Regions from separate parts of the Jeotgalibaca sp. A127 genome, predicted to be linked through region 2. Evidence: predicted binding sites of a transcription regulator. Region 2 holds the regulator's gene; the other holds the start of a gene.
What was found. The regulator HrcA, encoded in region 2, represses chaperone genes, less so after heat shock. The targets are predictions, from matches to a motif close to TTAGCACTCNNNNNNNNNGAGTGCTAA.

Region 1 (7,502 bases), on a different contig from region 2:
GTGGCTTCTCAAGTCAAAAGCCATATGCGTTTTGGTGGGGTAGTGCCAGAAGTTGCGAGCCGTCACCATGTAGAACAAATAACCCAAATCATTGCATCCGCCTTAACGGAAGCAGAGGTAGAGATGGCGGATGTGGATGCCATCTCGGTAACGGAAGGGCCTGGTTTGGTGGGCTCTTTATTAATTGGTGTAAGTGCCGCAAAAGCGATGGCTTTTGCGCATAATAAGCCCTTGATTGCGACCAACCACATCGCCGGACATATTTATGCCAATCAACTTTTGGGACCTCTTCAATTTCCTTTGCTGACCCTAGTTGTAAGTGGCGGTCATACAGAATTGATTTACATGCCAGAAGATGGTGTTTTCGAAATTGTTGGGGAAACAAGAGATGATGCTGCAGGTGAGGCGTATGATAAAATTGGTCGTGTTCTGGGCTTACCTTATCCAGGTGGGAAAGTAATGGATGAGATGGCCCATCAAGGAAAGGATGTTTTTAATTTTCCAAGGGCGATGCTGCACGAAGATAATTATGACTTTAGTTTTAGCGGGTTAAAGAGTTCGGTTATTAATACCATACACAATGCGCGCCAAAAAGGTGATGATTTAGACCCTTATGATGTGGCAGCGAGTTTCCAGGCGGCTGTTGTTGATGTATTGGTAGCAAAAACCTTGCGGGCTGCCAAAGAAAAAGATGTAAAACAGCTATTGTTAGCAGGTGGTGTTGCAGCCAATAAGGGATTGCGTACGGCTCTATCTGAAGCGGTCGCCAAAGAACTTCCCGGTGTGGAACTTATTATTCCGCCATTAAGTTTATGTGGTGACAATGCAGCAATGATTGGAGCGGCTGCCTATACGCAATACAAGGCAAAAGAGTTTGCTGCTTTGGATTTGAATGCCAGACCAGGATTATTACTCGAAAATTAAAATAAAAAAACCATTTCAGCATTAGAAATGGTTTTTTTTATCATTCTATTTCTTCAAGCTCTAAATTCTTTTCTTCCCATTCTTGCATAAAAGTATCTTGCTGGCCCTTTAAATCCAGTAACATTTCATTAAATTCCTGTACCTTCTCATGGTCACCGAAAACTTCCGGTAAGGTGAGTTTTTGTTCAACATCATCGATTTTTACTTCTATCTCTTCCAATTGCTTTTCCAGAGTTTCGATTTCACGGTTTAGTTTCCGTTCGATTTTTGCTCTTTCCTTGCTTGCATGGTAGACCGATTTTGTTTGGGGACTTTTTTCTTCACTAGCTGGATTATTTCCATTTTCTTCTTGAGCAAGCAGGGCAGCCAATTCAGCTTCTTCTTGTTTCTTTTCCATATAGTAATCGTAATCACCGATATACAGTTTGCTGCCATCGGCTGAAAGTTCCAGAATACTTGTCGCGATTCGGTTAATGAAATAACGGTCATGCGAAACAAAAACAAGTGTGCCGTTATAATCAATAAGGGCATTTTCCAGTACTTCCTTACTGTCGATGTCCAAGTGGTTGGTAGGCTCATCAAGCATGAGCAAATTGTTTTGTTCAAGTGCTAATTTACATAGAGCAAGGCGCGCTTTCTCTCCCCCACTTAAGGAAGGAATTGTTTTTTCGACATCAGCGCCGGTAAAGAGGAAGCTTCCCAGGATACTCCGCACATCTTTTTCATTCATGGTTGGATGCAGGTCCCAAATTTCGGCCAGAATCGTTTTGTTTTTAGAAAGATTCGTCAACTCTTGATCATAGTATCCGAGGTCTACGTTTGTTCCAAATTTAACGCTTCCCTCTATGAATGGGATTTGATGAATGATTGATTTTAATAAAGTAGATTTACCAATTCCGTTGGGGCCAACTATTCCGATAGCTTGATGTTTACGCAAGTCCAGGCTGATGGGCTTGGCCAAGATGTTGTTGTCATACCCGATAGCCACATCTTCCAGCGTCATCACCACATTACCACTCTCGCGCTTAGTATCAAATGAAAAACGTACTGAACGTTCATCGCCTTTCGGCTTATCCATCCGCTCCATTTTTTCCAAACGTTTTCTGCGGCTTTGGGCCATTTTGGTAGTGGATGCGCGCACCAGATTGCGAGCCACGTAATCTTCTAATTTAGCAATCTCTTCTTGTTGCTTTTCATATTGTTTCATTTCCTGTTCGAGACGGGCCGCTTTTTCTTGTAGATAAAAGGAATAATTCCCTTTGTAATGATGGATTTTGTTTCGGCTGATCTCATAAACACCGGTCGCAATTTTATCAAGGAAATAGCGGTCATGGGAAACAACCAAAAGGGTACCGCGATAGCTCACTAAATAATTTTCCAACCATGCCAATGTATCGATGTCCAAATGGTTGGTAGGCTCATCCAAGATTAAAAGGTCGTTCTTCTCAAGCAGGATCTTAGCCATTGCCAAGCGCGTTTTCTGGCCACCGGATAATTGTGAAATAGGGCGGTCCAAGTCTTCTTCGTAAAACTTAAAACCATGGAGGACGGATCTGATTTCCGATTCGTAACCATAAGCATCTTGCTTATGGATTTCCTGTTGTAGGGAGTCGTACAGTTTAAGTGCCGCTTCCATAGTCACAGGATCATTGATAACCGCTTCATCAGCCAAGCGTGCTGCAGCCTGTTCCGCTTGTTTCATTAACAAAATGACAGGTGCGAAAACGGTTAACATTTCTTCCCAGATTGTTTTATTGGAGTCAACCGCACTATGTTGATCAAGATAGCCGATGGTCACTTCTTTCTTTTTCGCAACGGATCCCGCATCTGTTGGCTCGAGTCCAGCTAATATCTTCAATAACGTTGATTTTCCGGCGCCGTTTCTTCCTACGAGTGCAATACGTTCATTGTCCTGGATAGTAATTTGAATATTCTCAAATAAAACGGTCGGACCGAAGTAACGGGCAAGATTTTGTCCTTGTAAAAGTATCATTCAGTCGTTCCTCAACTTTCTATAGATATGCCTTTTCATTTTATCACAGTTCTGTCATACACCAAAGATACGATATTATGAAAACGTTATGACCTTTGTGAAAGTTACACTATTAATTTTATGAAAGCGATAAAATCAAACTCGAAGTTGAAATAAAATTCACAAAAAATTACAAATTAGAACAAATTAGTGGATTTTTCACTAACGCGTGCTATAATTGCACTATGTAATGATAAGTACAAATAGATTATAACTTATAATTTCACATATATAATTCTAAAGAAAGCGAGAAAAATTATGCCAACTAATAATGACATTCCAAAAGCCACTGCCCGCCGTCTTCCCATCTATCATCGTTACCTTCGCTATTTACATGATGCAGGAAAAACCAGAATATCATCAACCGAATTAAGCGAGGCTGTAAAAGTTGATAGTGCGACCATACGTCGTGATTTCTCCTACTTTGGTGCTCTTGGTAAAAGAGGATACGGTTATGATGTAGAGTATTTGCTGGATTTCTTTAGTAAGACCTTAAACCAGGATCGTTTAACCAATGTTGCTTTAATCGGGGTTGGTAACTTGGGACATGCCTTGTTGAACTATAACTTCCATTTAAGTAATAACGTGCGCATTAGCGCTGCATTCGATGTAAACGAAGAAATTGTTGGCAAAATCGTCAGTGGTGTGCCCGTTTATCCATTGGACGAAATGATTGAACAATTACGTATTCAACAAATTGACGTGGCTATTTTGACAGTTCCACAGCAAGTTGCCCAAAAAGCGGCTAACAATTTGATCGAAGCGGGTGTCAGGGGAATAATGAACTTTACACCTATTCGTTTGTCAGTACCAGAGAACGTTCGCGTTCAAAATGTCGACCTAACCAATGAATTACAAACACTGATTTATTTCTTGGATAATAATATCTCCTAAAAGCACAATGAAAAACGTTGAGACCGAAAGGGTCTCAACGTTTTTTTACTTGTTCACTTGATCTTTAATTTTAAAGTACATAATTAACATTTGGATGCCGGTTACGATGTTGTTTGTCGCGAAAAAGATACTGATCCACGTGAGGAATCCCCATCCAGAGACGTTGATGCTGTCTACAGCGAAATAAATGAAGAGACCGGCGAATGCAAATTTCATAACGATTTGTAAAATGATATTTTTTAAAGTCATAGAATTCCTTTCTTTTTAAACTGTTAGCCCAGGAGTTCTGGGAAAAAGATTGGTAATGAAGCAAATGCATTCATTAAACCATGAGCCAACATAGGTGTAAAAATGTTATTTGTTTTGTAGTATAGATAAGAGAACCAGAGTCCTAAAGTACCATACACAAGCATGTGTCCATCAAAGTGGATAAAAGCAAAAATTAAAGCACTTATGACCGCAGAACCGAATAATCCGACACGGGACATATTTAATTGGGTAAAGACAGCTTTTCGGAAAACAAATTCTTCCATTACTGGTGCGAAAATGGTGATCATAAAAATCAAGAGTGGGTAAGCCGTCGTTAATTCCAGTAAATTCTGAGTGTTAGCTGATTCCGGCGTAACTCCGAAAATAAGCGATTCAATAATGGAAGTGACCGTCTGGATTACAAGCGAACCGATAAAGCCAAGAACGCTCCATCCTATCACTTTCGACATAGGTGCAGAGGGCCGTTTGATAATAGGCGCTTCAGGACTCCATTTTTCTTTATAGTTTACGATAATCATTGCCACTGTTCCGATAAAGGCAAAGAGGATTGTTAAAGTCATGCTCATTTCAATGCGTTGCTCTGTCGGAAATAAAAAGAGAAGAGGAACGGGTAAGAATTGAGCTGCTAAGTATATGAATATTATACGCGTCGCAGTAGTGATTTTTCTTCGCATGTATTTTGTACCTTTCTTATTTGTTATAATACTCCTGTATAAAAGTATATCACAAGAATGAAAAAAATTACTGAATTTGCTTGCATTATCAAAAAAGTTTGATTATGATAGAAAAGTAGGTTAGCACTCTCGGTAATCGAGTGCTAATTAGAAATCAACTTATTTTTGGAGGGATACTTGTGTTAAAACCATTAGGTAATCGCGTCATTATTGAAGTTGCCAAAGAAGAAGAAAAAACTGTTGGTGGCATCGTGTTGCCGTCTTCCGCTAAAGAAAAATCACAAACAGGTGTCGTTATCGCTGCTGGTGACGGTCTTGTAACGGAAAACGGGACAAAAATCGAAATGACTATAAAAGTCGGCGACAATGTATTGTTCGAAAAATACGCTGGAACAGAAATCAAATACGATGGGAAAGATTATTTGGTAGTTAAAGAATCTGACGTCGTAGCAATTGTAGAATAATTTTCAAAATAATTGGATGAGGTGAATTTTAGAAATGGCTAAAGATATTAAATTCTCTGAAGACGCACGAGCAGCGCTATTACGCGGTGTTGATATGTTGGCAAACACTGTAAAAGTAACATTAGGGCCAAAAGGACGTAACGTTGTTTTGGAAAAAGCATACGGTTCTCCGCTTATTACAAATGATGGTGTGACAATTGCCAAAGAAATTGAATTAGAAGATCATTTTGAAAATATGGGAGCAAAACTCGTTTCTGAAGTTGCTTCAAAAACAAACGATATTGCTGGAGATGGCACAACGACTGCAACTGTTTTGACACAAGCCATTGTACGTGAAGGTTTGAAAAACGTTACTGCTGGTGCAAACCCAGTTGGTGTTCGTCGTGGTATCGAAATCGCTGCAAAAGAAGCGATTGCCGGTTTGGCAGAAATTTCTCAAACAGTTGATTCAAAAGAATCTATCGCACAAGTTGCAGCTGTATCATCAGGGTCCGAAGAAGTCGGCGCTTTGATTGCTGAAGCGATGGAAAAAGTTGGTAACGACGGCGTTATCACGATTGAAGAATCAAAAGGTATCGAAACAGAATTAGATGTTGTTGAAGGAATGCAATTTGACCGTGGTTACCTTTCACAATACATGGTAACTGATAATGACAAGATGGAAGCAAGCCTTGACATGCCTTATATCTTAATTACTGACCGTAAAATTTCCAACATTCAAGATCTTCTTCCATTATTGGAGCAAATCTTGAAAGAAGGACGTCCATTGTTAATCATCGCTGATGATGTGGATGGCGAAGCTCTGCCAACATTGGTATTGAATAAACTACGGGGAACATTCAATGTGGCGGCAGTTAAAGCGCCAGGATTTGGTGACCGTCGTAAAGAAATGTTGCAAGACATCGCTGTTTTAACAGGCGGAACAGTGATTGCAGAAGATTTAGGTTTGGAATTGAAAGATGCTTCTGTTGAACACTTAGGACATGCTGGTAAAGTAGTCGTTACAAAAGACAACACCACAATCGTAGAAGGATCTGGCGAAAAAGAATTGATTGAGCAACGTGTAGCAGTGATTCGTTCACAAGCTGCTGAAACAACTTCTGATTTCGACCGTGAAAAACTTCAAGAACGCTTGGCTAAATTATCTGGTGGGGTAGGAGTGATCAAAGTTGGTGCTGCTACTGAAACAGAATTGAAAGAGCGTAAATTGCGTATCGAAGATGCTTTGAATGCAACACGTGCTGCTGTTGAAGAGGGAATCGTCCCTGGTGGTGGTACTGCTTTAATCAATGTTCAAAAACGCGTTCAAGAGCTTGCACTTAAAGGCGATGAAGCGACAGGTGCTCGCATTGTTGCACGTGCATTGGAAGAACCGGTTCGTCAAATCGCTGAAAATGCAGGTCTTGAAGGATCTGTTATTGCAGCCCGCATCAAGACAGAAGAACCAGGAATCGGTTATAACGCTGCAACTGACGAATGGGTAAACATGATTGAGGCAGGAATTGTTGACCCAGCTAAAGTTGTGCGTTCTGCATTGCAAAACGCAGCAAGTGTAGCAGGACTAATCCTTTCAACAGAAGGTGTTGTCGCTGACAAACCTGCTCCAGAACCAATGATGCCACAAGACCCAGGTATGGGCGGCATGATGTAATTCAATAAATCAGAAAAAGCGATTGGGAAACGTCCCGGTCGCTTTTTTGAATTATGAGAGTGATATCGGTAACATCTCCCTAAAAATTGAATATTTTCCTAGCGCGTGCTATCTTTTAGATGGATTAAAACGTTTTCAAAAGGAGTCGTGTTAGTTGAAAATGAATCGCTTAAAATATATTTTGCCAATTTTAACATTGGGGTTATTCGCTTGTACATCTGAAGATGAGAATGCCGTCGCCCACTATCCAGAAAAACCCACCGTCCAAGATAGTGTTCTCGTCAGAATCGATCCAGAAGTGTATTATGATGAAAATGTTGAAAACGTTACTTTGGATGCCAGCGATTTAGGTGTGCCGAATGACATGATATTTGATGAGCAATTAAATGAACTGAGTGTCGCCATTGAAGATGATGTTGAAATCGGAGAAAAAACTGTCAGGGTAACCATTGCAACTGAAGAAGGAACAGAAACTTACGAAGAAGCAATAACATTGGTAGCGTCCGAAGATAAAAATGATGGGCTCGACTTCAGTTGGGATGAAGCCCGTATTTATTTTGCTTTGACGGATCGTTTTTACAATGGCGATCCAA
Region 2 (7,502 bases):
TGTGTAAAACTAGCGCAAAAAGCCGGTTTTGACAACATGAGTATTGATTTAATCTTTCGCTTGCCTACCCAGACCCTTTCTGATTTTGCTAATACTTTGGAAAAAGCTATGGAGCTGGATTTACCGCATTACTCGATTTATTCACTTATTCTGGAGAATAAAACGATTTTCTTTAATTTGATGAGACAAGGAAAGCTTCCTTTGCCTTCAGAAGATGAAGAAGCGGATATGTATGCATTAGCCATGGACACGATGGCCAAGTTCTGTAGAGAGCATTATGAAATTTCCAATTATGCCAAACCGGGTTTCCAATCGCAACATAATCTTGCTTACTGGCGGAACGAAAACTATTTTGGGTTCGGGGCGGGGGCCCATGGTTACATTGATGGCATACGTTACAATAATAATGGTCCGATCCAACATTATTTGGAGCCGTTACGCGCTGGCGAATCGCCAATTCTCTACCAAAAAGAATTGACGAGAGCCAATGTAATAGAAGAAGAATTGATGCTGGGATTGCGTACTATGAATGGGGTCAGTCGTTCTGGATTCCAGCAAAAATTTGGTGAACCAATCGAAAACTTTTATGCAAATGAAATTAATGGTTTAATGACCAAAGAACTCTTGAAAATTGAAGATGACCATTTGAGATTAACCAGAAAAGGCAAGTTTCTAGGCAACGAAGTGTTCCAGGAATTTCTTTTTAATTAAAAAATCAAGGTAATCCTGTTGACAAAAATATACCATCGTGATAAGTTATTTCATGGGTTAGCACTCATGAATGCCAAGTGCTAAAGCGAGGTGAAAAGATGTTAACAGAAAGACAACTCTTGATCTTGAATTCAATCATCAAGCACTATATTCAGCATGGTGAGCCAATGGGGTCAAAGACCTTACTGAAAGAAACTAATTTATCCGTTTCTCCAGCAACGATTCGTAACGAAATGATGCATATTGAGGAATTAGGTTTTTTAGAAAAAATGCATTCGTCTTCAGGAAGAATTCCTTCAAATCTCGGTTATCGACATTATGTTGACCTTCTTTTGAAGAGTAACCAGAAACAAAAACAAGATGGCTTGCGTAGAAAAGTTCAAGAATCTATCCGGGCTCCTTATAAAGAGGCAGAAGAAATTCTGGAAACGTCAGCTGAAATGTTATCATTTATGACTAACTATACAGCTTTGAGTATCGGACCTGAAAAAATGGATAGTCGCTTATCGAATTTCCAACTCGTCCCTATTACCAGTGGGCATTATATGGCAATATTGGTGACTGATAAGGGATACGTCGAGAACAAAATCTTTACTGTATCAAAGGATGTCGATGCAGCCAAAATTCAAACGATGGTTAATATTTTCAATGAAGAACTCGTGGGTTTGAGATTAATTGATGTCCATCGAAAATTACAGATGGAAATACCCGACATGATCAGAAAATATATCGGGAAAGAAATTAATTTACAGGCTATCTTTCACGAGGTTATTTCAAAAATGAGTAGTGACCGTATTTATGTAGGCGGGGAAATGAATTTGCTGAATCATTTTAATCTTGAACGTATTCATGAAAGAGAACAAATGAAGGCTATTATCAGCTTAATCCATGAATCTAAGGACCTTTTAGGTTTGCTTACAAAAGGACAGGAAGATCTCAATATTCAAATTGGACCAGAAATGAAAAATGACTTGTTATCCAATTTTAGTCTCATTACCGCAACATATGATGTCGGGCAAAATTCGAAGGGTCTCATTGCTTTGTTGGGTCCAACCAATATGCCATACGATCAAATCATTAATATTATGCGTATCACGAGAGACGAATTATCCGATAGCATGCATGATTTTTATCAAGATGAGTAAAGGGGAATTGACGTGACAGAAGAAAACAATGTGCAAAATGAAAACACAGAAATGGTTGAAGCGACAGAAGTTGAACAGTTGCAACAACAAGTAGAGGAGTTACAAGATCGCTATTTACGCGTTCAAGCAGAGTTGGCTAATATCCAAAAACGTAACGCCAAAGAAAGACAAGACGCTGCTAAATACCGTTCACAAAACCTGGCTACTGAATTACTGCCCGTTATTGATAACATCGAACGCGCTTTGGAAATTGAAGTGGAAGATGAAAAAGCAGTTAACTTTAAAAAAGGTGTAGAGATGGTTTATAATCTTATGTTAGAAGCTTTGAAAAATGAAAAAATCGAAGCGATCAACCCAATTAACGAACCATTCGATCCGAATTATCATATGTCCATCCAAGTTCAAGAAGCAGAAGAAGGGCAAGAAGCTGATACAGTCATCAATGTTGTTCAAAAAGGTTACAAGTTAGATGAACGTGTATTAAGACCGGCCATGGTTATCGTGGCACAATAAATTTAGTTAATCGATTTATTCTAAAAATGACACACAGAGGGGAAATTTGATTATGAGTAAAATTATTGGTATCGACTTAGGAACTACAAACTCAGCAGTTGCTGTTTTAGAGGGTGGAGAAGCAAAAATTATTCCTAACCCAGAAGGAAACCGTACAACACCTTCAGTTGTTTCTTTCAAAAATGGTGAAATTCAAGTAGGGGAAGTTGCTAAGCGTCAAGCGATTACAAACCCACACACAATTGCATCTATTAAACGTCACATGGGTCAACCAGGCTTCAAAGTTGAAGCAGAAGGAAAATCCTATACACCACAAGAAATTTCTGCAATGATCCTACAATATTTGAAAAGCTATGCAGAAGCTTATCTAGGAGACACAGTAGATAAAGCAGTTATTACTGTACCAGCGTACTTCAACGATGCACAGCGTCAAGCAACTAAAGATGCTGGTAAAATTGCTGGTTTGGAAGTGGAACGTATCGTTAACGAGCCGACTGCTGCAGCTTTGGCATACGGATTGGATAAAACTGATACAGACGAAAAAATCTTGGTATTTGACCTTGGTGGTGGTACATTCGACGTTTCTGTTCTAGAATTAGGAGACGGCGTATTTGATGTACTAAGTACTGCTGGTGATAACGAACTTGGTGGGGATGATTTCGATAACAAAATCATCGACTACATGGTAGCAGAGTTCAAAAAGGAAAATGGCATTGACCTTTCCAACGACAAAATGGCTAAACAACGTTTGAAAGATGCAGCTGAAAAAGCTAAGAAAGACTTGTCAGGTGTAACTTCAACACAAATCAGCTTGCCATTTATTACTGCTGGAGCAGCTGGTCCATTGCATTTGGAAATGACATTAACGCGTGCAAAATTTGATGAACTAACACTTGATCTTGTAGAACGGACTAAAATTCCTGTACGTCGTGCAATCGAAGATGCTGGCATCAAACAATCTGAAATTGACCAAGTTATCTTGGTTGGTGGTTCCACACGTATTCCAGCGGTTATCGAAGCAGTTCGTCGTGAATCAGGTAAAGAACCTAACAAATCAGTAAACCCAGATGAAGTAGTAGCAATGGGTGCTGCTATCCAAGGTGGCGTTATCTCTGGAGATGTTAAAGATATTGTCCTTCTTGACGTTACACCACTTTCTCTTGGTATCGAAACAATGGGTGGCGTATTTACTAAATTAATCGACCGTAATACAACAATTCCTACAAGTAAATCACAAGTATTCTCTACAGCAGCTGATAACCAACCAGCCGTAGATGTACATGTATTACAAGGTGAGCGTCCAATGGCTGCCGACAATAAAACATTGGGTCGTTTCCAATTGACAGATATCCCTGCAGCACCACGGGGCGTTCCTCAAATCGAAGTAACATTTGATATTGATAAGAACGGTATTGTAAACGTAAGTGCTAAAGATTTGGGAACTCAAAAAGAACAACAAATCACTATTAAATCATCTTCCGGTTTAACAGATGAAGAAATTGAAAAAATGGTTAAAGATGCGGAAGCAAATGCTGAAGCGGATAAAGCACGTAAAGAAGAAGTTGAACTTCGCAATGAAGTTGACCAACTAATTTTCCAAACTGACAAAACATTGAAAGACTTGGAAGGAAAAGTTGACGCTGAAGAAGTGAAAAAAGCTGAAGAAGCACGCGATGAATTGAAGGCTGCTGTTGAAGCTAACGATTTAGAAGCAATGAAGACAAAACGTGATGCTTTGAATGAACTTGTTCAAAACTTGACTGTAAAACTTTATGAACAAGCAGCTGCACAACAACAAGCTCAAGACGGTCAATCATCTGACGGTGGTTCTGATGACGGTGTCGTTGACGCTGACTTCGAAGAAGTAGACTAATCAACTAATAAGGATTAAACACGTACAGGGCTCTGTTAACAGACTGTACGTGTTTTCCTGAACGGTTGCCGAAACTCTAGAGCAACTATCGCATGCGGATGGATAAATAATATCCCTTTCGACATCATGAGCGGAAAACATCCGTGTCATAGTGATCAAATGGAGGAAATTAAATGGCGAAAAGAGACTATTATGAAGTATTGGGTGTTTCCAAAGACGCTTCAGATGATGAAATAAAAAAAGCTTACCGAAAACTTTCAAAAACATACCATCCCGATATTAATAAAGCGGATGATGCCGATGTAAAATTCAAAGAAGTTGCGGAAGCTTATGAAGTATTGAGTGACTCCCAAAAACGTGCAGCTTATGACCAATATGGTCATGCAAGTACTGATCCAAACTTCGGAGCAGGCGGCGGCTTTGGTGGCGGTGGCTTCGGTGGATTTACGGGTGGATTTGATGATATTTTTGATACCTTCTTTGGGGGCGGTGGCAGATCGCGTAATGCGAATGCTCCACGTCAAGGTGCGGATTTACAATACCGTGTCCATTTGAAGTTTGAAGAAGCTATTTTCGGTAAAAAGGAAACGATTCGTTACTCACGTGAGGAAGAATGTGAAACGTGTCATGGTTCTGGGGCGAAACCTGGTACTGAACCAAGAACATGTTCAAAATGTCATGGTGCTGGTGCCGTCCAAGTTGAACGTAATACGCCTTTCGGTCGCGTTATGACCCAAGCAACCTGTGATGTCTGTAACGGCACGGGTAAAGAAATCATTAACAAGTGTGGCGATTGTCACGGTTCTGGTCATGTAGAAAACACACACTCTGTTAATGTAACAATTCCAGCTGGTGTAGAGGATGGTCAGCAATTGCGTTTAGCCGGACAAGGTGAAGTAGGTAAGAATGGTGGACCTTATGGCGATTTGTATGTTGTCTTTTCTGTTGAAGAAAGTGACATATTTGATCGTGATGGGGCAGAAATTTTCTACGTATTACCGATTTCGTTTGTCCAAGCTGCATTAGGCACAGAGGTCGAAGTACCTACTGTTCACGGTAACGTAAAACTGAAAATTCCAGCGGGTACCCAAACCGGAACAACATTCCGTCTAAAAGGTAAAGGTGCCCCTCGCTTGAGAGGTACAACCAATGGTGATCAGCACGTTAAAGTAACGTTAGTAACACCAAAAAGTTTGAACGACGAACAGAAAGATGCATTACGTGCATTCGCTGAAGCATCAGGAGATTCAGTTTCTGATGAAACAGGCGGTTTCTTCGATAAAATGCGAGATGCATTCAAAAAATAATATAAAAAGGAATCAACATGACTAATTGTTGATTCCTTTTTTATGCCAAAAAATGAAAAGGGTTACATTTTGTGAAAAGAAGTTTATAATAGAGTTATCAATATTAAAGGAGTGGTAGTACATGGCAACTGTAGGCAGATACGAAAAATCAGATTTAAAGAAGCACAATCCGCTATTATCCCGTTTTCGTACGACTGTGGAAACAGCGTTTTACGGTAATAATATGGTTGAAGTCACTGACATCGCAGAAGCATATCAACTTGCAAAAGAATCCGGCAGCACAATCGTAACCGATCTTCCGGTTAAGCACACCTCTGAATTAGGTTTACCAGATGATGCAAAGATTCTGGTAGAAAATGGTGGCAAAATAGTTGGCCGTACTGCCCGGGCAAAAGTGATACGCGGTGATAACAAAGAAGTTGACGAAAAAATAGAGGGTATTGTTCGCGATGTAATCTATGCAAATCGAGACAGCCTTTATTATAAAACAACTGGATACGTGGGGTTGGATAAGGACTTTATGATTAAAGCCCATATTGCCTTTCCAGAGGGACAAGAAAACAACCTTTATTCATGGTTGTTGAATTTCCAGCCCGCGAATGATGAATACGATGAAGTGTATAAAGATTCAAAAAAATATGAAGAAGGCGATATTTTTATTTACACTGATCCGGATTGGAGTCATCCAGATTATCCTGTTGGATTGGCATATTTTGAACCGGATAAAAATGTGGCATGTATTTTAGGAATGCAATATTTCGGGGAATTTAAAAAAGGGACATTGACATTGGCCTGGGGTACTGCGCACCGCAATGAATATGTCGCTTGTCATGGAGGTCAAAAAGCATTTTATCTGGATGATGGCAGTTCATACGTAGCGTCTTTCTTTGGTCTTTCAGGATCCGGGAAATCGACATTGACGCACGCAAAACATGAAAATAAATATGATGTCAAGGTTTTACATGATGATGCTTTTATTATTAATCTGCAAGATGGCTCTTCTATTGCATTAGAACCTGCCTACTTTGATAAGACACAGGATTATCCTGCTGACCATCCTGAGCAAGATTATTTTGTGACTGTACAGAATGTGGGCGTCTCTCTTGATACAGATGGAAAAAAAGTACTTGTCACTGAAGATATCCGTAATGGGAATGGACGGACAGTCAAGTCCCGTTATTCGACACCTAATCGCGTTGATAAATTCTCTGAGCCTATCAATGCTGTATACTGGATTATGAAAGACGATGCTTTACCGCCTTTAGTTAAAATTGCTGACCCAGTTTTGGGATCTGCGTTTGGAGCTACATTAGCAACGAAGCGGTCCACTGCTGAGAATATCAAAAAAGGTGAGTCCACTGACAAGCTTGTTATTGAGCCGTATGCCAATCCTTTCCGTGTTTACCCATTAAGCGAAGATTTCAATGACTTCAAAGAACTGCTTCAACGTGAAGATATGAGTTGTTATATTATCAATACCGGTTTCTTTATGGGTAAGAAAATACCAAAAGAAGTGACGATTGGTGTCATTGAGAGTGTAGTGGATAAAACAGGTGAATTTAAGCCATTTGGTTCCGTTTCTGGACTGAGTTACTTGGATGTTCCAGGTTTTAATCCCGAAGTTACGGATGAGTATCTAGCACTAGTAAAAGAAAGAATGCAAATGCGGGTTGATTTCCTGGAGAAATATAATCAGGATAATGTGAACGATCAACTACCAGCAGACGCATTAAAATCCCTTAAAGAAGTAATTGATTCTCTTTAAATCAATAAAAATAGAGGCAGACCAATCGGTCTGCCTCTATTTTTATTTAATGATCAACACTTGGCCGATGCTCAGCAAGTTTGCATTTGAAAGGTTGTTAGCAGTAACGAGACGTTGGACTGTTGTGTTGTAACGGATTGCGATGGCATATAAGGTATCCCCAGATTTGACCGTATAACGAACTGTTG

Region 1: a site for HrcA is predicted at 4,915-4,941, ahead of groES (co-chaperone GroES). Genes of this name have one in related genera too.

Annotation. Positions count from the first base shown of each region.
Region 1 is NZ_JBQPRC010000007.1:14,698-22,199, reverse strand. It holds gene tsaD (tRNA (adenosine(37)-N6)-threonylcarbamoyltransferase complex transferase subunit TsaD) at 1-924, shown strand, start outside; gene ACTVAI_RS08105 (ABC-F family ATP-binding cassette domain-containing protein) at 965-2,917, opposite strand; gene ACTVAI_RS08100 (redox-sensing transcriptional repressor Rex) at 3,215-3,850, shown strand; gene ACTVAI_RS08095 (YdiK family protein) at 3,896-4,099, opposite strand; gene ACTVAI_RS08090 (lysostaphin resistance A-like protein) at 4,123-4,686, opposite strand; gene groES (co-chaperone GroES) at 4,974-5,258, shown strand; gene groL (chaperonin GroEL) at 5,293-6,909, shown strand; gene ACTVAI_RS08075 (alpha-amylase family glycosyl hydrolase) at 7,070-7,502, shown strand, end outside.
Region 2 is NZ_JBQPRC010000004.1:6,206-13,707, forward strand. It holds gene hemW (radical SAM family heme chaperone HemW) at 1-711, shown strand, start outside; gene hrcA (heat-inducible transcriptional repressor HrcA) at 810-1,856, shown strand; gene grpE (nucleotide exchange factor GrpE) at 1,869-2,369, shown strand; gene dnaK (molecular chaperone DnaK) at 2,422-4,242, shown strand; gene dnaJ (molecular chaperone DnaJ) at 4,416-5,549, shown strand; gene ACTVAI_RS05640 (phosphoenolpyruvate carboxykinase (ATP)) at 5,671-7,314, shown strand; gene ACTVAI_RS05645 (LysM peptidoglycan-binding domain-containing protein) at 7,357-7,502, opposite strand, start outside.